4 regions of the Bradyrhizobium sp. MV1.5 genome follow, and region 3 is predicted to be linked to each of the others. Evidence: predicted binding sites of a transcription regulator. Region 3 holds the regulator's gene; each other region holds the start of a gene.
What was found. The regulator PhoB, encoded in region 3, activates phosphate uptake and scavenging genes when phosphate is short. The targets are predictions, from matches to a motif close to TGTCATNNANCTGTCAT.
Positions count from the first base shown of each region.

Region 1: AC0L2J_RS02575 (RNA degradosome polyphosphate kinase) is a predicted target of PhoB. The motif match lies at 2,590-2,606, and genes of this name have one in related genera.
Region 2: AC0L2J_RS26070 (YdcH family protein) is a predicted target of PhoB. The motif match lies at 2,147-2,163, and genes of this name have one in related genera.
Region 4: phnC (phosphonate ABC transporter ATP-binding protein) is a predicted target of PhoB. The motif match lies at 3,960-3,976, and genes of this name have one in related genera.

Region 1 is NZ_JBVVPL010000002.1:104,400-110,351, reverse strand. Features, by position in the region: gene ppx (exopolyphosphatase) at 1-308, opposite strand, end outside; gene AC0L2J_RS02575 (RNA degradosome polyphosphate kinase) at 324-2,516, opposite strand; gene AC0L2J_RS02570 (P-loop NTPase family protein) at 2,645-3,322, opposite strand; gene AC0L2J_RS02565 (CDP-alcohol phosphatidyltransferase family protein) at 3,416-3,958, opposite strand; gene purM (phosphoribosylformylglycinamidine cyclo-ligase) at 4,114-5,187, shown strand; gene purN (phosphoribosylglycinamide formyltransferase) at 5,202-5,855, shown strand; gene AC0L2J_RS02550 (cold-shock protein) at 5,952-5,952, opposite strand, start outside.
Region 2 is NZ_JBVVPL010000033.1:19,226-25,177, forward strand. Features, by position in the region: gene AC0L2J_RS26060 (sensor domain-containing protein) at 1-413, opposite strand, end outside; gene AC0L2J_RS26065 (NAD(P)/FAD-dependent oxidoreductase) at 616-1,719, shown strand; gene AC0L2J_RS26070 (YdcH family protein) at 1,883-2,062, opposite strand; gene AC0L2J_RS26075 (YdcH family protein) at 2,390-2,596, shown strand; gene AC0L2J_RS26080 (hypothetical protein) at 2,713-2,931, shown strand; gene AC0L2J_RS26085 (hypothetical protein) at 2,955-3,206, shown strand; gene AC0L2J_RS26090 (GGDEF domain-containing protein) at 3,207-3,992, opposite strand; gene purE (5-(carboxyamino)imidazole ribonucleotide mutase) at 4,134-4,622, shown strand; gene AC0L2J_RS26100 (5-(carboxyamino)imidazole ribonucleotide synthase) at 4,619-5,725, shown strand; gene aqpZ (aquaporin Z) at 5,762-5,952, opposite strand, start outside.
Region 3 is NZ_JBVVPL010000026.1:51,603-57,554, forward strand. Features, by position in the region: gene AC0L2J_RS23010 (aspartate aminotransferase family protein) at 1-1,181, opposite strand, end outside; gene AC0L2J_RS23015 (GcrA family cell cycle regulator) at 1,637-2,149, shown strand; gene phoB (phosphate regulon transcriptional regulator PhoB) at 2,375-3,082, opposite strand; gene phoU (phosphate signaling complex protein PhoU) at 3,097-3,813, opposite strand; gene pstB (phosphate ABC transporter ATP-binding protein PstB) at 3,824-4,648, opposite strand; gene pstA (phosphate ABC transporter permease PstA) at 4,645-5,490, opposite strand; gene pstC (phosphate ABC transporter permease subunit PstC) at 5,495-5,952, opposite strand, start outside.
Region 4 is NZ_JBVVPL010000040.1:49,492-55,443, reverse strand. Features, by position in the region: gene phnE (phosphonate ABC transporter, permease protein PhnE) at 225-1,073, opposite strand; gene phnE (phosphonate ABC transporter, permease protein PhnE) at 1,070-1,954, opposite strand; gene phnD (phosphonate ABC transporter substrate-binding protein) at 2,030-2,965, opposite strand; gene phnC (phosphonate ABC transporter ATP-binding protein) at 3,029-3,838, opposite strand; gene AC0L2J_RS28355 (transferase hexapeptide repeat family protein) at 4,022-4,705, shown strand; gene AC0L2J_RS28350 (alpha-D-ribose 1-methylphosphonate 5-triphosphate diphosphatase) at 4,702-5,895, shown strand; gene AC0L2J_RS28345 (DUF1045 domain-containing protein) at 5,914-5,952, shown strand, end outside.

The DNA of each region.
Region 1 (5,952 bases), on a different contig from region 3:
GCTTTGGCGATGAAGTCGGGGCCGTTGGAGGCGTCGCGGCAGGCGGCGGTCGCAATCGCAAACACCCGTCCGACCTGCATCACCCGGCACAACGCACGGAAGCGTTTGAGCGAGGTCAGCGCCTTGTCGACGGCGTCGGGCGCAAGCAGTCCCGTGCTCTGCACCTCGCGCCCGAGGCCGCACAGCGTCTTCTCGTTGAAGATCGGAATGAGGCTCCGCGTCAGTCCCTCGTAGACGACGAGCCGGACCGAGTTGGAGCCGATGTCGATGACCGCGACGCTCGAGCCGCGCTTGCGCGGCCGCTTCACGTCGACGATCCCGGATCAGGATTGATGACGTTCATTACGGCGCGTGAGGCGGCGCGGCGAGGATTCCTTGAGCGACTTACCACGGCCAGACAGACTCGGATTTGTCATGAAGTAGTTGTGGACGTTGAAAGGCTCCTCGCCCTTCGCGGTCTTCATACGCGTTGAAGACCCGTCCGGCAACAATTGCCAGCTCTGTTCATTGTCCTTGAGATTCGCGACCATGATCTGTTCGAGAACCTGCTGATGCACCGTGGGATTTTGCAGCGGACACAGCACCTCGACGCGGCGGTCGAGGTTGCGCGGCATCATGTCGGCCGAGGAGATATACACAGCCGCTTTCGCGCTCGGCAGGCCCTGGCCCATGCCGAAGCAGTAGATTCGGCCGTGCTCCAGGAAGCGTCCGATGATCGACTTGACGCGAATGTTCTCCGACAGCCCGGGAATGCCGGGCCGCAGGCAGCAGATACCGCGCACCACGAGCTCGACCTGCACGCCGGCCTGTGAGGCCTCGTAGAGCGCGTCGATGATGTCGGGGTCGACCAGCGCGTTCATCTTCATCCAGACCGCACCGGGCCGGCCGTGCCGCGCATGCGCGGTCTCGCCCTGGATGTGCTCGATGATGCGCTTGCGCAAGGTCAGCGGCGAGACCGCCATCTTTTCCAGATCGCTCGGCGCGGCATAGCCGGTGATGAAGTTGAACACGCGGGCAGCGTCGCGGCCGATGGTCGGGTCCGAGGTGAAGTAGGAGAGGTCGGTGTAGATGCGCGCTGTCACCGGATGATAATTGCCGGTGCCGGTGTGGACGTAGGTCGTGAGGCTGCCGCCTTCACGGCGCACCACCATCGACAATTTCGCGTGGGTCTTCAGTTCAAGGAAGCCATAGACGACCTGCACGCCGGCGCGCTCGAGGTCGCGCGCCCAGCGAATGTTGGCCTCTTCGTCGAATCGCGCCTTCAGCTCGATCAGCGCGGTGACGGATTTGCCGGCTTCGGCGGCTTCCACGAGCGCGCGCACGATCGGCGAGTTGCTCGAGGTGCGGTAGAGCGTCTGCTTGATGGCGACGACGTCGGGGTCGCGCGTCGCCTGCTGGAGAAACTGCACCACGACGTCGAAGGATTCGTAGGGGTGATGAACGACGAGATCCTTCTGCCGGATCGCAGCGAAGATGTCGCCGCCTTGCTCGCGTACGCGCTCGGGATGGCGGGGCACGTAAGGGGTGAATTCCAGGTCGGGCCGGTCGAGGCGGGTGAGTTGCGAGAGCTCGTTCATGGCGAGCACGCCATCGACCAGGAACACCTCGTCGTCGGCGGTCGACAGCGCGTGTTGTACGAAGCTGCGCAGCTGCTCCGGCATCTTGGCATCGATCTCGAGCCGGATCACCGAGCCGCGGCGGCGGCGCTTCAGCGCGGTCTCGAACAAGCGGACGAGATCCTCGGCCTCTTCCTCGATTTCGAGTTCGGAGTCGCGGATGACACGGAAGGCGCCCTGGCCGTGAAGATTGTAGCCGGGAAACAGGCGGTTGATGAATAGCGCAGTGGCCTGCTCCAGCGAGATCAGCCGGACGACCTTGCCGTCAGCCGGCAGGCGGATGAAGCGGTCGATCTTGCCGGGCATGCGGATCAGCGCGTTCATCTGCTTGCCGTCGGCGGCGCGCGTGAGCTGGAGCGCGATGGTGAAGCCGAGGCTCGGAATGAACGGGAAGGGGTGGGCCGGGTCGATCGCAAGCGGCGTCAGCAGCGGGAACACGTTGCTGAGGAAGTAGTCCTCGATCCAGGTTCGTTCCGCCTTGGTGACCTCCTTGCCCTCGACCAGCACGATGCCCTCGTCGGCGAGCGTGCCGCGCAGGTCGCGCCAGATCGCCTGCTGGTCGGAGGCAAGCTGCGAGACGGTCCGGTTGATGAGCGCGAGCTGCTCGGATGGTGTCAGACCGTCGGGGCTGCGCTCGGCAATGCCCTCGCGCACCTGGGCCTTGATGCCGGCGACGCGGACCATGAAGAACTCGTCGAGGTTATTCGCTGAAATCGACAGGAATCGTACCCGCTCCAGCATGGGGTGGCTGGGATTGACCGATTCCTCCAGGACGCGGCGGTTGAAGTGCAGCCAGGAGAGCTCGCGATTGATGAACCGCTCGGGGTTCGACGCGATCGCCGGCGGGCCTTCGGCTTCCGGGGCTTTCTCTTTAACTTCAACAGCTTGCGCAGAGTCCATCAGAAGTCGATCCATCCAGTTCGCCCCAATTTGCGACTTAGCCGCAAAACCCGCGGGAGCATGTGTTAGAGCGATGACGTTTCGATGACATTGATGTTCCGCCGCCCGGCCGCGTCAAGCCGCCTTGGTCAGACATCCCGAAGCAGCTCGGCCGCCAGGGCCCGGGTGACGGGGCGGCCGAGGCGCAGGGCCTCGCTGTCCAGCAGGTCCACAGCCCGTCGTGCGGCGGCCGAGGACCGCTCCAGGCGAGTGGCGAGGTAGCTGACCACGCTCTCGTCCACCGCGAGCTGGCGGTCGGCGCAGAATTTGACGATCAGGCCGCGGAAGAGCTGGTCGTCAGGCGGCAGCAGCGAGACAACGGGGACGGCGCGGAGCCGCGAGCGCAGGTCGGCGAGTTCGATCTCGAGAGAAGCGGGCGCCTCGCGTCCGGTGAAGAGGACGTAGGCGCCGTCCTCGCGGGCCAGATTCATCAGATGGAACAGGGCGCGCTCGTCGAATTCCCCGGCCTTGGGATCCTCGACCACCAGCGCGCCGGTGACGAGCGCAGCCGGGACGGCTTCGGCGGTCAGCCCATTGGCCGTGGTCGAGCGGGCGCCTGAAGCCTCTGCCCAGATCGCGGCGAGATGGCTCTTGCCGCTTCCTTCCGGGCCGGCCAGCCACATGATCCGGCTCGGCCATTCCGGCCAGGCGTCGATGAGGGCTAGACCGGCGGCGTTGACGGGGCCTTCGAGGAAATTGTCCCGGCTCAGGCTCTCCGCATGCGGAAGCGAAAACGCCAATTGTCGGGGATGAACGCGGCCTGGCACGCTTGCTTTGCTCCGTGCCGGCGTGCCGGCTTCGTTTGACGAGATGCGACTTAATCGAGCGGGAGTTGGCCTTTTACGGGGCTGCTTCCCAACTCACTTGGCCTCGATCGTGCTCATGTGCCGCAACCATTCGACAAGATAGAGCGACACGGAGGAGAGCGTGAAGACCGTGACGAGGCCCATCAGGATTATATCATACGGACCGGGTTTGAAGCCGAAGGCGAGGGCGGCCAGCACCAGCGCCGCGAACGCCACCTGGGCCACAGTGTTGAGCTTGGATACCTTCGAGGGCTTCATCTCCACAGGCCGGTCGAACAGCCACGATATGATCACGGCAGCGACGATCATGATGTCGCGCGAGACCACCAGGATGACGATCCAGCGCGGAATCGCGCCCCAGATGCCCAGCGCCATGTAGATCGAGACCAGCAGCGCCTTGTCGGCGAGCGGGTCGAGCAACGCGCCGAGCTCGCTCGTCATGTTGAAGCGCTTGGCAAGGAAGCCGTCGACCGCGTCGCTGATACCGGCGATCAGGAAGACGGCGAACGCCACCTCCATTTGGCTCGACACGATGGCCCAGACGATGATCGGGACCAGCATGATGCGGCCCAAAGTAATGATGTTCGGTATACTCACACGGCGCTTCCCGGCACCCGGCCTGACCTCGAATTCGGCCCTTTGGAGGCTGAACCGGTTGATATCTCTACATAGTATACGGCGGCGCGCCATGCGAGCCATTGCGCGTCCCCGGAATTCGACGTAACCAGCCGCAAACCCACTGGAAATCGGGCATGACCGACCGCAAAAACGGCCTCACTTACGCCGATTCAGGCGTCGATATCGACGCGGGCAACCGCTTGGTCGACCTGATCAAGCCGATGGTGCGCGCCACCGCACGGCCCGGCGCCGACGCCGAAATCGGCGGATTCGGCGGCCTGTTCGATCTCAAGGCGGCCGGTTTCAAGGATCCCATCCTGGTGGCCGCGACCGATGGCGTCGGCACCAAGGTCAAGATCGCGATCGAGACCGGCCTGCATGGCGGGATCGGCATCGACCTCGTCGCCATGAGCGTCAACGACCTCGTGGTACAGGGCGCCGAGCCGCTGTTCTTCCTCGACTATTTTGCCTGCGGCAAGCTCGATCCGGAGGCGACCGCGTCGATCGTGGCCGGTGTCGCCGAAGGCTGTCGCGAATCCGGCTGCGCCCTGATCGGCGGCGAGACGGCCGAGATGCCCGGCCTCTACAAGGACGGTGACTACGACCTCGGCGGCTTTGCCGTCGGCGCCGCGGAGCGGGGCGCGCTCTTGCCGCGCAAGGACATTGCTGCCGGCGATGCCGTGATCGGGCTCGCCTCGTCGGGCGTGCACTCCAACGGTTTCTCGCTGGTGCGCAAGATCGTGGAACAATCCGGCCTCGGCTTCGGGGCGCAGGCGCCGTTTGCGCCCGTCATGACGCTCGGCGGCGCGTTGCTGACGCCGACGCGTCTCTACGTCAAATCCTGCCTGCGCGCGATCCGCGAGACCGGCGCGGTGAAGGGGCTTGCCCACATCACCGGGGGCGGCTTCACCGACAACATTCCGCGCGTGCTGCCGAAGCATCTCGGCGTCGGTATCGATCTGGCGCGGCTGCCAGTGCTGCCGGTGTTCAAATGGCTGGCCGCGCAGGCCGGCATTGCCGAGCTCGAAATGCTGCGGACCTTCAATTGCGGGATCGGCATGATCGCGATCGTCGAGCCGGACAAGGTCGAAGAGGTCGTCGAGGTCTTCGCCGATGCCGGTGAGACCGTGGCACAGCTCGGCACCGTGATCCCGGCCGAGGGCGAGCACCGCGTCGTCTATAACGGCCATCTCGATATGGCGCTGTAGTGACCGGCGCTGTGATGAAACGCCGCGTCGCCATCCTGATTTCCGGCCGTGGCTCCAACATGGCTGCGCTGATCAAGGGCGCGGCCGCGCCGGATTTTCCGGCGGAGATTTCGCTCGTCATCTCGAACAAGGCCGATGCGCTAGGGCTGGAAAGGGCCAAAGCGAGTGGCGTGAAGACGCTGGTGATCGAAAGCAAGCCGTTCGGCAAGGACCGCGCCGGCTTCGAGAAGGTGCTGCAAGCAGCGCTCGATCGGCACGGCATCGAGCTGATTTGCCTCGGCGGCTTCATGCGCCTGTTCACGGCCGAATTCACCAAGGCCTGGTACGGGCGGATGCTCAACATCCATCCCTCACTGCTGCCGTCCTTCCCCGGTCTCGACCCGCACGGCCAGGCTTTGCGCGCCGGCGTCAAGCTGTCCGGCGCGACGGTGCACTTCGTGATCCCCGAGACCGATGCCGGCCCTATCGTGATGCAGGGCGCGGTTCCCGTCAGCGACCACGACACGGCGGACACGCTGTCGGAGCGTATCCTCGAAGTCGAGCACCGCATCTATCCCGCAGCACTGAGCCTGCTCGCGACCGGCAAGGTCCGGATCGAGGGCGATGTGTGCAAAACCGCGGGCAGCGAGCCGTCGGAGAATTTTCTGGTTGCGCCGTTGGTGCGGTGAAGCGCCGTCGCACTCGGAATACTTCTCATCCCAAACAAAAACCCCCGGCAGAGCCGGGGGCAACGTCATGATCTCTTGCGCAGACCGCGAGAGAAAT
Region 2 (5,952 bases), on a different contig from region 3:
ATGTCGTGGCCGGTCATGCCCGCCCAGATGTCCGACCGCATCAAGCCGTAGATATCGAGATAGCGATCGTTGCAGAAGATGATGCGCCGCTGTGCATCCGTCATCACCACGCCCTGGTTGAGATTGTTCATGGCGGAGGAGACAAAGGCATTGCGCCGCAGCTGCAGACGCCTGGTCCGGCGCAGCGAGGAATGGATCCACAGCGCGATCGCGACGAGGAACGAGCAGATCACGACGCCCGCGATCAGGGCTTCCCAGATCACGTCGGGATTGAGCTCGCCGAGATAGCTCGGAGGAGTGAAGCTGTCGGAGAGGGCAAAGGCGCGCGCAGGCGCCACCGCTGCGGCCAAGCACACGACGGCCTGCACCGCAATCGGAAGCGCGCTGCCCGCGTGCCAGTTCTTCTCAGCCATCAGCCACCCGCGATTTCAACGTCGGATTGTCTGGTCTCGCGGGTTTGGATCGGGTAAACGCCTGTACGCGCAACGGAAAAATGTGGCATCAAATACGGCAATTGCCCTGACATGATAAATTCTTCCTTAACGGAAAACGCCCCCGCGCCGCCCTCCCCAGGCGTGAGGCCATCGTCGCTTCGAGCGGACGTCCTGCACAACCATGGATAGGGTCGATTGCGTCGTCATCGGAGCCGGCGTGATCGGGCTCGCGGTGGCTCGAAAGCTGGCGCAAGCCGGGCGCGAGGTGATCGTGCTCGAGCAAGCCGAGGCCATCGGCACCATCACCTCCTCGCGCAACAGCGAGGTGATCCATGCCGGCATCTACTATCGCGCCGGAAGCTGGATGGCGCGCATGTGCGTCGACGGCAAGCCCGCGCTCTACCGTTACTGTTCCGAGCGCGGCATCCCGCACAGGAATTGCGGCAAGCTGATCGTCGCGACCAATCCGAAAGAGACCGAGAAGCTGCAATCGATCAAGGCGCATGCCGAGGCCAACGGCGTGCTCGACATCCAGCTGCTCGCGGGCGATGCGGCACGTGCGCTGGAGCCGGCGCTCGCCTGCGACGCCGCGCTGCTGTCGCCGTCGACCGGCATCATCGACAGCCACGCCTACATGCTCTCGCTGCGCGGCGAAGCCGAGGATGCGGGCGCGGCCTTCGCGTTCCACACCCCGCTGATCCGTGCCAAGGCGACCGCCGGCGTCATCGAGATCGAGGCGGGCGGCGAAGCGCCGATGACCCTGCAATGCAGCCTCCTCGTCAACGCCGCCGGGCTCTCGGCGACCACGGTGGCGCGCAACATCGAGGGCATGCCGCTGGATCGGATCCCGACGGCCTACCTCGCCAAGGGAAACTACTTCAGCTGCAATGCCAGGGCACCGTTCTCGCGCCTGATCTATCCGGTGCCAGAGCCCGGTGGCCTAGGAGTGCATCTGACGCTGGACATGGCAGGGCAGGCCCGTTTCGGCCCCGACGTCGAGTGGATCGAGACCATCGACTATGAGGTCGACCCGTCACGCGCCGAGCGCTTCTATCCGGCGATCCGCAAATACTGGCCGACGCTGCCTGACGGCGCGCTCATGCCGAGCTATTCGGGCATCCGCCCGAAGATCGTGCCGCCGGCGGTGGCCACGCAGGATTTCTTGATGCAGGGCCCGCGCGATCACGGCGTCGAAGGCCTGATCAATCTGTTCGGCATCGAGTCGCCCGGATTGACGTCGTCGCTCGCGATAGCGGATCACGTCGCCGAACTCGCAAATAGCTAGTTTCGAGGCGAAGGGGATTCTGGGTGCGCTTAAAGAACCGCGTCCAGGCAAGAAGCTAGAGCCGCGCAAATCCTTGCACGTGGGCGCCTCGCAGCAGGGATGAGCGCAAAGGCTCCCATCCCCGCGGAAAGGGTGCGATCAACTCTACGCTGTTACGGGGTTACTAGTGGAGCGTGTCGCCGTGCCTGAGACGCTCGATCTGGTCCTTGACCATCAACTTCCGGCGCTTCAACTCAACAATTTGCAGGTCGTCTGTTGAAAGGTGCACGAGAGCTTCGTGCAATTCGTTTTCGAGAGTTTTGTGCTTCCGTTCCAATTCAACCAGATGTGCCTGAATTGTCATTCGAAACCTCCTCGGTAGGGGTGAACCTTGGATTCGACCGGACGACGAAGTGTACATCACCGATTCGTTCTGTCGATGGGTATCCGTCGTCGCAGTGTCATTTTTGAAAATACATATGTAACGAAGCGTGAGTAAGGGAACCACGCGGGAAAAATCCGTGATATCAATGCGCTTGCGCAACGCCGGAGCGACCGCAGAAATATCTCGCGGGAGATCGACGCGGGACAGCCGGAGATCGCTTGCGATCACGGCGCGCAAGGACGATAGTTTCCACAGGGCATCCACAGCCTTAATCTCACGCCTATCGGTTTTTCGGCCACCGCAGACATGACCAATGAAGATGCGCGCGAACTCGAATCCGAGCTCGCCCGGTTGCACCAGGAACACCGAGATCTCGATGTGGCGATCGATGCACTGCATCAATCGCCCGCCCCCGACCTGTTGCGGTTGCAGCGGTTGAAGAAACGCAAGCTGTTGTTGCGTGACCGTATCGCGTTCATCGAAGACCAGATCACGCCCGACATCATCGCCTGATCCACAGGTAGAACTTGGCGGCCCCCCCGGCACGTAAATCCGCTTGACTCGAAAGGAACAAAATAAGAACATTTGAGCACCCAAGCCCCCGGGGAAACCGTCCAAGGAACACGCAGATGTCGGCAACCGCCCTTCTCGACAACAGCCATTATGAACAAGCCTGCGATCAGGCGATCGCGATGTGCGACGGCAATCTGCGCAGCACCATCAAGGCGCTGATCATGGCCAATGAATATCTGGAGGCCGAGCTGGAGGAATTGCAGGCGGCGGTTTCCGCCGGGTGCATTCCGGAGACCTCGCGCAGCAAGATGCGGAGCAAGAGCAGCGCCGCCTGAGCTGTCAGCTATCGGAGCCGACCATGTCCGATGTCACTTATTACGTTGCATTACCCTTCCTGACCGACGAGGACGGATCGCCGGTCGCAGGTGCGGCCGAGGAATGCCAGAGCGCGGCGGCCGCGCTACGGCGCGCCGAGATTATGTCGCACGGCGCCGGCCACATCGGCGCCGTCGCGTTCAGCCGCAGCGGCGATCCCATGACCGGCGAATTCGGTGACGCCAAACTGCTCCGCAGCTTCGGCGACGTACCGAAAGACCTCGGCACGCTTTGACTAGCTGCTGACGAGCCTGATGCGCGGCTCGTGCCGCCGGTGCGCCTTGCGCACGTACATCGCGGCATCGGCCTCCTCCAGGGCGCGCGCGGCGTCGGACTGCACCCCAAGCAGGGCAACGCCGGCGGAAGCGCCCGCGCTCACGTGCTGGCCTCGAAAGACAAAGGACAATTCGTCGATAGCCTGCTCGAAGGCTGCGGCCTTCGCCTTGGCGTCGGTCTCGCTGAGATTCCAGAGCAGCAGCGCGAACTCGTCGCCCCCGAGCCGGCCGACCACGTCGGAGGCGCGGATCTGCCGCGTCAGCGTGGTGGCAATCGCCTTCAGCACCTCGTCGCCGGCCGCATGGCCGAAGGAATCGTTGATCGGCTTCAGCCGATCGACGTCGAGCACGATCAGCGCGCCGCTGGCACGGTAGCGCTTCATGTAGGCGACGGCGCGTGCGAGCTCGCGTTCGAAGCCGCGCCGGTTCGGAATTTCCAGCAAGAAGTCGGTGTCGGCGGCAGCCTCCAGCTCCGCGACCCGCCGCAGCGCCCCCTTGAGCTTGCTCCGGAGCTCGCGGATGGTCGCGTTGATGGCCGGCTTGATAGCCGCCTTAACGGCCGGCTTGGCGCCGTCATCGGCAGACGCTTCGCGCCGCGGCGGTCCGGTCGGACGCCGCGCCGGACGCTTAGCGGGACTCTCGGGCGGCCTCTTGGCCCGACGCTTGAGAGCAACTTTGGATCGACCGGCGCTGGTTTTCGGGCCCTTTTTGGCCTTCGCAGCGCTCGCCCTTTTTGGTTTCTTCATGGGCATCCTGCTCAATGAAGGCTTGCGGGGATTCACCAAGACAGGATAGTGCATTCCCTTCTCCTTGCCACCGCCTTGCGAGCCACCGGCCGGAACCGCTAATCTGGCCTATCTTCCTGTTTTTCGAGCACAATTCACGTCATGACCGCGCCGATCGCCATCATCATGGGAAGCCAGTCGGACTGGGACACGATGCGGCATGCCGCCGATACGCTCGCAGGACTCGGCGTTGCCGCCGATACCCGCATCGTTTCGGCACACCGCACCCCCGACCGGCTGTTTACGTTCGCCAAAGGCGCCAAGACGGCTGGCTACAAGGTCATCATCGCCGGCGCGGGTGGCGCAGCCCACCTGCCCGGAATGGCGGCGGCGCTGACGGAACTGCCCGTGTTCGGCGTCCCCATTGAATCCAGGACGCTCAAGGGTATCGATTCGCTCTATTCGATCGTCCAGATGCCCGCAGGCATCCCGGTCGGCACCCTCGCCATCGGCAAGGCCGGTGCCATCAATGCGGCGCTGCTGGCGGCTGCCGTGCTGGCCTTGTCCGATCCGGCCTTGTCCGACCGCCTCGCCGCCTGGCGCAAGGCGCAAACCGAGGCCGTGGCCGAGCGTCCGGAGGACAAGGCGTGACTGACGCAAAGCAGGTGAAGCTGAAACCCGGCGACACCATTGGCATCCTCGGCGGCGGACAATTGGGGCGGATGCTGGCCATGGCGGCGGCCCGGCTCGGCCTGCGCTGCCAGGTGTTCTCGCCCGATCCGGACTCACCGGCCTTCGACGTCGTCCTGAATGCGACCTGCGCCGAATATGCCGATGTCGAAGCACTCGAGCTGTTCGCCAACGACGTCGACGTCATCACCTACGAATTCGAGAACGTGCCGTCCGCAGCAGCGATGGTGCTGGATGCTCGCCGCCCGGTGCTGCCCAACCGCAAGATCCTCGAGACCACCCAGGACCGGCTCGCCGAGAAGGATTTCGTGACGCGGCTGGGCATCGGCACCGCAGCCTATGCCGACGTCACCTCGGTCCCCTCATTGCGCGAGGCGATCGCCAGGATCGGCCTTCCGGCGGTGCTGAAGACCCGCCGCTTCGGCTATGACGGCAAGGGCCAGGCCATCATCCGCGAGGGCGACGACATCGCGAAAGTGTGGACCAGTCTCGCCACCAAATCGGCGATCCTGGAAGCCTTCGTGCCCTACGAGCGTGAGATTTCCGTGATCGCCGCCCGCTCGGCCACAGGCCAGGTCGAGTGTTTCGACGTCACCGAAAACGAGCACCGCGACCACATCCTGAAGATCTCCCGTGCGCCCGCGCGGATCCCGGACGTGCTCGCCGAGGAAGCGCGCAGCATCGCCGGCAGGATCGCGGGCGCGCTCGATTATGTCGGCGTGCTTGCCGTCGAGATGTTCGTGCTCGCCAACGGCAGCGGACCCAAGGTGCTGGTCAACGAGATCGCTCCGCGCGTGCACAATTCCGGACACTGGACGCTCGACGGTGCGTCCGTCTCGCAGTTCGAGCAGCACATTCGCGCCATTGCCGGCTGGCCTCTCGGCAAGCCCGTGCGCCACGGCGAAGTCGTCACCATGACCAATCTGATCGGCGACGAGATCAACGAATATGACAAGTGGCTGAGCGTGCCGGGCGCGACCGTGCACATCTACGGCAAGGGCGCGCCGCGTCCGGGCCGCAAGATGGGCCACGTCACCGAAGTGCGACCCACGACCGGGAATTAACGGGACCGCGGCGCATGCCGCGATCCCGCTTTGCAGTTACGCCGTCTTTGCGCCCGCGACGACGCCGGTGGGTTCGTCGCTGAGCCAGCGATAGATCACCCCGCCCAGCGCGCCGCCGATCAGAGGCGCGACCCAAAACAGCCAGAGCTGCGACAGCGCCCAGCCGCCGACAAACAGCGCTGGCCCTGTGCTGCGCGCCGGGTTCACCGAGGTGTTGGTGACGGGGA
Region 3 (5,952 bases):
CCGGACAACGCGGTGCAGGCGCGCTCGAGCCGCCCGACGCTGTCCTCGATCTCGGCTTCGGTGACGATCAAAGGCGGCAGGAAACGCACGACATTGTCGCCGGCACCGACGGTGAGCAGCTTTTGGTCGCGCAAGGCGGCAACGAGATCGCCGGAAGGCACCACGGCCTTGATGCCGATCAGGAGGCCCTCGCCGCGCACTTCGCTGACGACATCGCTATGACGGTCGATCACGGAGGCGAGCTTCTGCTTCAGCAGCAGCGACATCCTCTGCACGTGGTCGAAGAATCCGGGCTTGAGCATGACGTCGAGCACGGCGTTCGCAGCGGCGATCGCGAGCGGATTGCCGCCGAAGGTCGAGCCGTGCGAGCCCGGCGTCATGCCGGACGCCGCTTCCGCGGTCGCAAGGCAGGCGCCGATCGGAAAGCCGCCACCGAGCGCCTTGGCCAGCGACATCACGTCGGGTTCGACGCCAAGGCGGCGGTACGCGAACAGATCGCCGGTGCGGCCCATGCCGGTCTGCACCTCGTCGAAGGCGAGCAACAAACCCTTCTCGTCGCAGAGCTGGCGCAACGCCCTCAAGAAGGCGGGCGTTGCCGAACGCACACCGCCTTCGCCCTGGATCGGCTCGATCAGGATGCCGGCGGTCTGCGGACCGATCGCCTTTTTCACCGCGTCGAGATCGCCATGCGCAACCTGGTCGAAGCCCTCCATCGGAGGGCCGAAACCTTCGAGATATTTTGCCGAACCCGTCGCGGCCAGCGTCGCCAGCGTGCGGCCGTGGAAGGCGCCTTCGAAGGTGATCATGCGATAGCGGTCTGGATGGCCCTTTGCCGCGTGATAGCGGCGCACGACCTTGATCACGCATTCCAGCGCTTCGGCGCCGGAATTGCAGAAGAACACGAAGTCCGCGAAACTTTCATTGCACAGGCGCGCGGCGAGCTTTTCGCCGTCCGGGCTCTGGAACAGGTTCGACATGTGCCAGAGCTTCGTGGCCTGCTCCTGCAACGCCGCGACCAGCGCCGGATGGGCATGGCCGAGTGCATTCACCGCCACCCCTGAGGTGAAATCCAGATAGCGCTCGCCATTGGTCGCGATCAGCCAGCAGCCTTCGCCACGCTCGAAACCGAGGTCGGACCTGGCGAAAACGGGGAGCAAATGCGGCGCTGCGCTGTTAGTCATGACGGTCACTTGAATGTTGCGGACGGCGTGAGCGTGCATTGCGCAACGCACCATCGACCGGCCCGGAAAACGAAACGTGCCGCCTCTTGAGGGCGGCACGCACGACTATCTTAGGCCTGGTGAAACGGGTGTCAATGCCGCCCGGAAAGCCTCGCGAAACGCTGAATCCGTAGTCTTGCGGTGCCGATTTTGCGGGATTTAGCCACGGAACATGTGGAAGCGAGTCGGCGGACTCTTGCGCGGGAGTCACGCCATATTGTAGCGTTTGGATTGTCAGATACGACATCTCGTGCAGTGGTTCTGATCTTTAAGTCCTTATGTACCGGCGTAAACGTTCGGGCGTTCAAGACGCGCCCGGCGAGCCTTAAGGGATTCTGGCGGCACGGGTTTTTGAAGGCTTAGGCATTCGCTGCGAGGCCCCAGGATGGCTGGCGCGCAGCGAGGGAAAGGGTGCAATGACGGTTTTGACCTGGTCCGATGATCGCGTCGAGCAGCTGAAAAAGCTCTGGGAGGCCGGACTTTCGGCCAGCCAGATCGCGGCGGAGCTCGGCAATGTGACCCGCAATGCCGTGATCGGCAAAGTGCACAGGCTCGGCCTTTCGGGCCGCGCCAAGAGCCCATCATCGGCAGCGCCCCGGCCGCGCAAGGCGCGCCCCGCGCAGCACATGATGCGGGTGAGCCGCCCGATCTCGCGCGGCAACACCGCGCTGGCGCAGGCGTTTGAGGTCGAGGCGGAGCCGGATCCGGTCACCTACGACAACGTGGTGCCAATGAGCCAGCGGCTGTCGCTGCTGGAATTGAACGAGGCGACCTGCCACTGGCCGGTCGGCGATCCCTCCAGCCCGGACTTCTTCTTCTGCGGTGGAAGGGCGCTGTCCGGCCTGCCCTATTGCGCCCAGCACTCGCGCGTCGCGTACCAGCCGGCGTCGGATCGGCGCCGCGCACCGGTGAAGCCGGGTCCGCGCTAATCACGGCAAGTCGTCGCGCGAAGACAGTTCAATTGGAGTGTCGTCCTGGCGAAAGCCAGGACCCATACTCCGAGCACGCAGTTGTTGCGCGGAAGGGGTCACTCCGAGTCTTCGCCAAACCACGTTCGGTGGTTATGGGTCCCGGATCGGCGCTCGCTTCGCTCGCTTGTCCGGGACGACGTCGGAGAATTCGGGGACAGCTCGCCAGCAAACAAGCCTGCAACCCTACACCTGCTCCGCCTTCGCGAAGCGATCATCCAGCGCGTAGCCGGCGCCGCGGACGGTGCGGATCGGGTCCTGCTCGCGGCCGAGATTGAGCAGCTTGCGCAGGCGGCCGATATGCACGTCGACGGTGCGCTCGTCGATATAGATGTCGCGGCCCCAGACGCTGTCGAGCAGTTGCTCGCGCGAGAACACCCGCCCCGGGTGCTCCAGGAAGAACTCCAGCAGGCGATATTCGGTCGGACCGAGATCGATCGGCCGGCCCGAGCGCGCCACGCGGCGCTTGTCGCGGTCGAGCTCGATGTCGCCAAAAGCAAGGACGGTGGCGAGCCGCTCCGGGCTTGCGCGCCGCAGCAGGCCCTTCACGCGCGCCAGCAGCTCCGGCACCGAGAACGGCTTGACGATGTAATCGTCGGCGCCGGTCGCAAGACCCCGCACCCGCTCGCTCTCCTCGCCGCGCGCGGTGAGCATGATGATCGGGAGCTGCTTGGTCTCGGGACGGGTGCGAAGCCGCCGGCACAATTCGATGCCTGACAGGCCCGGCAGCATCCAGTCGAGCACGATCAGATCAGGAATGTGCTCCTTGAGACGGGTGTCGGCGTCGTCGCCGCGCATCACCGTCTCGACGTCATAGCCGTCGCCTTCGAGGTTGTAGCGGAGAAGCTCGGTCAGGGCTTCCTCGTCCTCAACCACCATAATGCGTGCGCCCATCGGGTCGTCGCTCCTTAAGTGTTCGGTACCGTGTTGGCGAAGGTCGTCATGTCGCCCTTCGGCCGCTTGTCGGTGATCGCCTGGCCCTCGATCATGTAGAACACGGTCTCGGCGATGTTGGTGGCGTGGTCGCCGATCCGCTCGATGTTCTTGGCGCAGAACATCAAATGGATACAGAACGAGATGTTGCGCGGATCCTCCATCATGTAGGTGAGGAGCTCGCGGAACAGCGAGGTGCAAATGGCGTCGACTTCCTCGTCGCCCTTCCACACCGCCATCGCCGCTGGCAGATCATGCGCGGCATAGGCGTCCAGCACCGACTTGACCTGCTGCTGCACGAGGTCGGTCATGTGCTCGAGGCCGCGGAACAGCTTGAGCGGATGGAAGTCCGTCTCCAGCGCCGCGACGCGCTTACCCATGTTCTTGGCGAGGTCGCCGATGCGCTCGAGATCGGTCGCGACGCGCATGGCACCAACGATCTCGCGCAGATCGACCGCCATCGGCTGGCGGCGGGCGATGGTGAGCACCGCGCGCTCCTCGATGCGCTTCTGCAGCGCGTCGAGCTCGGTGTCGGTTGCGACGACGCGCTGCCCGAGCGGGACGTCGCGGCGGATCAGTGCGTCGACGGACTCGACGATCATGCGTTCGGCGATCCCGCCCATCTCCGCAACCAGGCGGGTGAGTTCCTGGAGGTCGGTGTCGAAAGCCTTTGCGGTATGTTCGGAAGCCATGTCGCGTCTCCTAGCCGAACCGGCCGGTGATGTAATCCTGCGTGCGCCGGTCGGTCGGCGACGTGAAGATCTTGCTGGTATCGTCGAACTCGATCAGCTCGCCGAGATACATGAAGGCGGTCTTGTCGGAGACGCGCGCCGCCTGCTGCATGTTATGGGTGACGATCGCGATCGTGTAATCCTCGGACAGCTCCTGGATCAGCTCCTCGACCTTGGCGGTCGAGATCGGGTCGAGCGCCGAACAGGGTTCGTCGAACAGGATCACCTCGGGCCGCACCGCGACGGTGCGGGCGATGCAGAGGCGCTGCTGCTGGCCGCCGGAGAGCGACAGGCCGGAGGCGTTGAGCTTGTCCTTGACCTCGTTCCACAGTGCGCCGCCGCGCAGCGCCTTCTCGACGCGGCCGTCCATCTCGGACTTCGAGATCTTCTCATAGAGACGGATGCCGAACGCGATGTTCTCGTAGATCGTCATCGGGAACGGCGTCGGCTTCTGGAACACCATGCCGACGCGGGCGCGCAGCAGATTGAGGTCCAGCTTGCCGTCGAGGATATTGGTCTGGTCGAGCATGAGCTGACCGGTGGCGCGCTGGCCGGGATAGAGGTCGTACATCCGGTTGAAGATGCGCAGCAGGGTCGACTTGCCGCAGCCCGACGGACCGATGAACGCCGTGACGCGATTGGCGCCGAGCGTCAGGTTGATGTTCTTCAGCGCATGGTGCTCGCCGTAATAGAAGTTCAGGTTGCGCACCGTCACCTTCGGAGGCGCCTCCGGCAGCGCCGCCGTCTGCGGCAGACCCCCGGCCGCGCTCATCGACGATAATGAAAGATCACTCATTTTGCGGTCCTCTCGGCGCCAAGGATGCGCGCGCCAATATTCAGGGCAAGAACGGTCAGGGTGATGAGCAGCGCCCCGCTCCACGCCAACTGCTTCCAGTAGGCATAGGGGCTCTGCACGAAGTTGTTGATGGTGACAGGCAGGTTCGCCATCGTCTTGTTCAGGCCGAGGCTGAAGAACTGGTTCGACAGCGCGGTGAACAGCAACGGCGCGGTTTCACCGGCGACGCGAGCGGTCGCGAGCAGCACGCCGGTGATGAGACCCGATCGGGCAGCACGATAGGCGATCCGCTTGATCACCAGCGAACGCGGCAGGCCGAGCGCCGAGGCCGCCTCGCGCAACGCGTTCGGCACCAGCAGCAGCATGTCCTCGGTCGTGCGCAGCACCACCGGGATCACGATGACCGCGAGCGCGAGCGAGCCCGCGATCGCGGAGAAGCCGCGCATCGGCACCACCACCGCGCCGTAGATGAACAGGCCGATGATGATCGAGGGCGCCGAGAGCAGGATGTCGTTGATGAAGCGGATCACCGAGGTCAGCTTGTCGTTGCGGCCGTATTCGGCGAGGTAGGTGCCGGCGAACATTCCGAGCGGCGCGCCGATGCCGACGCCGATCACGGTCATGATCAGCGAGCCGACGATGGCGTTGAGCAGGCCGCCCTCGTTCGATCCCGGTGGCGGCGTGTTCTCGGTGAACAGCTGGACATTGAGTCCCGCCAATCCGTTGTAGAGCAGCGTGATCAGGATCAGCGCGAGCCAGGTGACGCCGAAGGCGGTTGCGGCGATGCAGAGTCCGCGGACGACGATGTCCTTGCGGCGGCGGCGTGAATAAATCGGGTTCATGGCGCTAGTTCCCCGCCTTCTTTTCCAGCCGCATCAGCATCAGCCGCGCCGCCGCGAGCACGAAGAACGTCAGCACGAACAGCAGCAGGCCGAGCAGGATCAGGCCGGACTGGTGCAGGCCGTCGCTCTCGGCGAACTCGGATGCGATCGCCGCCGAGATCGTGGTGCCGGGGGCGAAGATCGACGAGGAGATCCGGAACGAGTTACCGATGATGAAGGTCACTGCCATGGTCTCGCCGAGCGCACGGCCCAGCGCCAGCATGACGCCGCCGATGACGCCGACGCGGGTGTAGGGGATCACCACGCTGCGGACCACTTCCCAGGTGGTGCAGCCGACGCCATAGGCGGCTTCCTTCAGGACCGGAGGCACCGTCTTGAACACGTCGACCGAAATCGAGGTGATGAAGGGCAGCACCATGATGGCGAGGATCAGCGCGGCATTGAACAGGCTGAGATAGGACG
Region 4 (5,952 bases), on a different contig from region 3:
CATTCTTGCGCGTTTGGCGGGGGGGGGGGTGTTGTTTGGGTGGTGGGGGGGGGGCGGGGGGCCCCCCCCCCCCCCCCCCGTGGGGGGGGGGGGGGCCCCGCCCCCCCCGCGCCCCCACGGGTGAGGGGTATGTCTCTGCACCCACCGATCTGAATGTGAGGATGCAGACCCCTCATCCGGCGCTTCGCGCCACCTTCTCCCACAAGGGGAGAAGGGAAGAAGACCTACGCGACTGCCCTTCGGCCGATGATGGCGAAGCGCAGTTTTCCCGAGACGAAATCGATCGCGGCGACCGCGACCAGGATCATCAGGATCAGGAACGACACCTTCTGCCATTCCAGCACGCGGATCTGCTCGGCGAGCTGGAGGCCGATGCCGCCGGCGCCGACGATGCCGATGATGGTGGCCGAGCGCGTGTTCGACTCGATGAAATAGAGCACCTGCCCCGCGATCACGGGCAGGACCTGCGGCAGCAGACCGAAGCGTATCTCGTGCAGCGCGCTGCCGCCGGAGGCGCGGATGCCCTCGACCTGCTTCTGGTCGGCGCCCTCGATCGCCTCCGAGAACAGTTTTCCGAAGGCGCCGAAATCCGACACGGCAATGGCGAGCACGCCGGCAAACGGGCCGAGCCCGACCACGTTGATCCACACCAGCGCCCAGATCAGCGTGTCGACGCCGCGGATCGAATCCAGGAAACGTCGCACCGGAAAGCGCAAGATTTTCGACGGCACCACGTTACGCGCGGCAAGAAGACTGACCGGCAGCGCGAACACCGCAGCCAGCGTCGTGCCGAGCAGCGCGATCGAGAGCGTCTCGCCGAGCGCCTTCAGATAGATCGGCAGCGACGAGCCGGGATCCGGCGGGATCATCAGCAGACTGATCCAGCCGAGCTGATTGAGCCCGTTGATGAAGCGCGACGGCGAAAAATCGAGATCGACGAGGCCGTAGATGAAGATGGCGAACGCCGCGACGATCATCGCGGGGACGGCAACCCGCGCCGAGGCGGGGCGGTGGAACACGTCCGGATAGCGCGCGCGAAGCGCCACGGTATCGATCTGCTGCGGTGCCGTCACGACCGCGCCTCCTTGCCGAACAGCCGGCCGCGCAGCCAGCCAGTGCTGATGTCGATGATGAAGACCGTGACGATGATGGTGAGCAGGATGGCGCTGACGTCCGAGTAATAGAACTTGCGGATGGCGACGACGAGCTCCTGGCCGATGCCGCCGGCGCCGACGAAGCCCATCACGGAGGCCTCGCGGACATTGATCTCGAAGCGCAGCAGCGCATAGCTGGCATAACCCGCGGTGACCTGCGGCAGGATGGCGAAGCGCATGCAAGCGAGCCAGCTCGCGCCGGTCGAGCGGATGCCTTCGACCGGCTTCATGTCCGCGTTCTCGACGATCTCGGAGAACTGCTTTCCGAGCGCGCCGGTGGAGTGAATCGCAATGGCCAGCACGCCCGCCATCGGTCCGAGTCCGAAGGCGATCACGAAGATCAGCGCAAACACGATGCCGGGCACCGTGCGGGCGAATTCGAGCAGGCGCCGCACCACGAAGCGCAGCCAGGGCGCGGGCGAGGTGTTTTCAGCCGCGAGGAAATTCAGGCAGAATGCAAAAGTCGCGCCGATCAGCGTGCCGACATAGGAGATCAGCAGGGTCTCGCCCAGCATCTTCAGCCATTTGCGCCAGCCCCAGAGCCATTCGCCGACATCGGTCCAGACCCGCTGTCCGCTGTCGAGTGTGAGGATGCGGTCGAAATAGCTGAGGAAGTTGCCGAAATACGTGAAGAGCGTACGCAGGTTCACTTCCGCGCCGATCGCGGCGAGAACCAGCGCTGCAGCAAACAGCGCGGCACCGAGCAGAAGGCGCAACCGCTTTCGCGCGACCGCCCGGCCATAGGCGGCATTGAGCACGGCCAGCTGCTGCTCGGGGAGGATAGAAACCGCGACTGTCATCTTATCAGGGAAGTGGTCGATCAAAAGAGAAAGAGCCGGGTCCATCGACCCGGCTCCAGTGAAATCGCCCCGAGATCAGGACGCCTTCTTCTTACGCAGCGCATCGACGAACTTGATCAGTTCGATCGTGCCATCCCAATCCTTGGTGGTGGCGGGGTGAAAGCCCTTCTTCTGGCCGTCGGAGAGACGGTCGAAGGCGGCCTTGTCCTTGGCCGGCGCATCGAAGAACGCCTTTGCGATCGCAGCTTTGGCGTCTTCCGGCAGATCGGAATTGTAGGCATAGGGGCCGTTGATGATCGGCGCCGACTTGTGGATGATGCGGAAATCGTCCTTCTTCATCGCCGAGCCGTCGGCGTTCTTCAGCATGTGCTTGGTCAGCATCTGCGCCAGCGTGGAATCGTCGTCGCTGGTCCACTGGTTGGCGGCAACGTCGACCGTGCCCTGTGCCAGCGCCAGGATCGCGTTCTCGTGGCTGCCGGTGAAAACGACCTTGCCGAAATAGCTGTCGGCGTCCGCGATGCCCATCTTGTCGAGCTCGAAGCGCGGCACGTTGTTGCCGGAGGTCGAATTCGGGTCGACCAGGCCGAGGTTCTTGCCCTTGAGCTGATCGACGCTCTTGTAGGGACTGTTCGCCTTGACGAAGAACACCGAGTAGTAGCCGGTCGAGCCGTCCGCGTTGATATCGTTGGCGAAGGCGTCGGTCTTGACGCCGGTCAGGCGGGCGCGGGCGAACGACGCCGAGCCGTAGCTGGCGATGTGGATGTTGCCGGCGCGCTGGCCTTCGATCACCGCGGCGTAGTCGTTGGCGATCCGCAGCGTGACCTTCACGCCGAGCTCCTTGGAGAGATAGCTCACGAAGGGCGCCCAGCGCTCGGTGACCCCGGAGGCGTTTTCGGCCGGGACGACCGCGAAGGTCAGTTCGGGATATTTGGCCTTCCAGTCCTCGGCGGAGGCTGACGTCGTGAACGCGAGCGCGGCGGCGCCGGCAAGAATCAATCTGCGAGTGATCATGATACCCTCTTCATCGGTTGGGGTCGGTTGACGCAAAACTGGTAACTATCGATGCGGCGCCACTCAGGCGGCCGCGGCCGTTCCAAGCGCCGGGATGCCCTCGGGCGCCGGCACAGGTGCACCACCCATGACATCGGTGGCTTCGAGGTCGTAAAGCTCGCGCGCAACGTGCTCGGTCAACTCGGCCGGCGCGCCGTCGAACACCACACGCCCCTGCGCCATGCCGATCAGGCGGTCGCAATAGCCGCGCGCCAGGTCGAGCGAATGCAGATTGCAGAGCACGGTGATGCCGAAGTGCTTGTTGATGCGCAGCAGCGCATCCATCACGATCTTGGTGTTGCGCGGATCGAGCGAGGCGATCGGCTCGTCGGCGAGGATGATGTCGGGCTGCTGCACCAGCGCGCGGGCGATCGCCACGCGCTGCTGCTGGCCGCCGGAGAGCTGGTCGGCGCGCTGGGCCGCGAGCGGGGCGATGTCGAACTGCTCGAGCGCGGACATCGCCAGCGCCTTGTCCTGCTCGGGCCAGGTTTGCGTCAGCGAGCGCCAGGCCGGCATCGTCGCAAGCCGTCCCATCAGGACGTTGGTGAGGACATCGAGCCGACCGACCAGATTGAACTGCTGAAAGATCATCGCCGAGCGCGCCCGCCACTGCCGCAGCTCCTTGCCGCGCAGCGCGGTGACGTCGAGGCCGTCGAACAGGATGCGGCCCTGCGAAGGGGCCGCAAGATGGTTGATGGTCCGCAGCAGGGTCGACTTGCCGGCGCCGGACCGTCCGATCACGCCGACAAAGCCGCCGGGAGAGACTTGAAACGAGGCACCGTCCACCGCGGCCTTCACGCCGAAGCGACACGTCAGACCTTCAACCACCAGCATGCAGGGCTCCAGAGTAGCTGGGATCCACCGCTAACGCCGGCGCTTGACACTTGTGTGACACGGACATTGCGGTGCGGCGATCCTACACACGTCATCCACTGTTCTTGCCCTGTCATCGCGTCGTCATGACATTGTCATCAAGCCGCTCGAAGAGAAACGCCCGCCCTCTCGTTCGGATGCAACATGGCCGCCAAAGCTCTTTCGGTCCAGCCGACTGTCGATCCCTCGGCGAAGCTGCACGACGCCAGGCTTGGGGCCTATACCGAGGTCGGCGCGCGCACAATCCTGCACGAAGTGACGATGGGCGATTACTCCTATGTCGTGAACGACGCCCAGATCACCTACACCACCATCGGAAAATTCTGCTCGATCGCGGCGATGACGCGGATCAATCCGGGCAATCACCCGATGCACCGCGCCACGCAGGCGCACTTCACCTATCGTTCGAGCGCCTATTTCGAAGGCGAAAGCGACGACACGGAATTCTTCGACTGGCGGCGCCAGCATCACGTCCATATCGGCCATGACGTCTGGATCGGCCATGGCGCGATCGTGCTGCCGGGCCGCAACATCGGCACCGGCGCGGTGATCGCGGCCGGCGCCATCGTCACCAAGGACGTGCCGGCCTACACCATCGTTGCCGGCAATCCGGCGCGCATCGTGCGCCGCCGCTTTTCGGAAGACATCGCCGGGCGGCTCGCCAGCCTCGCCTGGTGGGACTGGGATCACGACAAGTTGCGTGCAGCACTGCCCGATTTCCGCAAGCTCGGGATTGAAGATTTCCTCGCGACATATGAAGCACGAGGACGTTCTCTCAACAATTCTCTCAACAATTCTGTTGGCAGCAAATCAAGCGCGGTCGCGTGACAGACATTTTCCTTGAGGGCGGCCGGACCCTGATCGGCTCCGAGCTGGTCGAAACCTCTCTTGCCCTGTCCGGCCAGGACATCACCGAGATCGATGCATCGCGCAGCCGGGCACCGCTGGCGATCGACGCGCGCGAGCTGCTGGTGCTGCCGGGCATCGTCGATCTGCATGGCGATGCCTTCGAGCGGCAGATGATGCCGCGCGCCGGGGTCGACTTCCCGATCGACGTGGCGCTGGCCGACAGCGACCGCCAGGCCATCAGCAACGGCATCACCACGGTGTTTCACGCCACGACCTGTTCGTGGGAGCCGGGCCTGCGCAGCGCTGACAATGCGCGCGGCCTGATGGAGGCGATCGAACGGCAGCGTCCGCAATTCGCCGCCGACACCCGCTTTCACCTGCGCCACGAGACCTACAATCTCGACGCCGAAACCGAGATCAGCCAGTGGCTCAGCGAGGGCCGCGTCGACCTGTTCGCCTTCAACGACCACATGGACGGAACGGTGGGGGACATGGCCAAGCCCCGCAAGCGCAACCGCATGGTGGAGCGTACCGGCCTGTCGGGCGAAGAATTCGATCGGCTGGTCGGACACGTGCTTTCGCGCGCCAGCGAGGTCCCGGCTTCCGTGTCACGGCTGGCTGCGGCGGCCCGCGCCGCCGAGGTTCGGATGCTCTCGCATGACGATGCGACGCCGGCGGTGCGCGAGGGCTTTCGCGCGATGGGCGTGGCGATCGCTGAGTTTCCGATCAACGAGGAGACGGCGCGGGCGGCAGCAAGCCACGGAGACGCCATCGTCTACGGCGCGCCGAATGTCGTGCGCGGCGGCAGCCACACCGGCTGGACAAAGGCATCCGACATGATCGCCAAAGGGCTCTGCTCGGTGCTGGCCTCGGACTACTACTATCCCGCGCAGCTGCTCGCTGCGTTCCGCCTCGCCGCCGATGGCGTGCTGCCGCTGACCGAGGCCTGGAGCCTGGTCTCCGCCGCGCCCGCGCGCGCGACGGGTCTTGCAGATCGCGGCGTGCTCGCGGAAGGCCGACGCGCGGACATTCTGCTGGTCGACGACAGCGTGCCGCTGCGGCCGCGGTTGATCGCCGTGATATCAGGCGGCAAGCTCGTACATCTCACCGACGCGACACGGTTGCTTGGCATGGCAGCTACCCCGCGCGAAGCTGTCGTCGCGGCATAAACCCGCTATGCTCGAACGATGACAAATTTCCCCCGCTACGCGATCTATTTTGCCGCA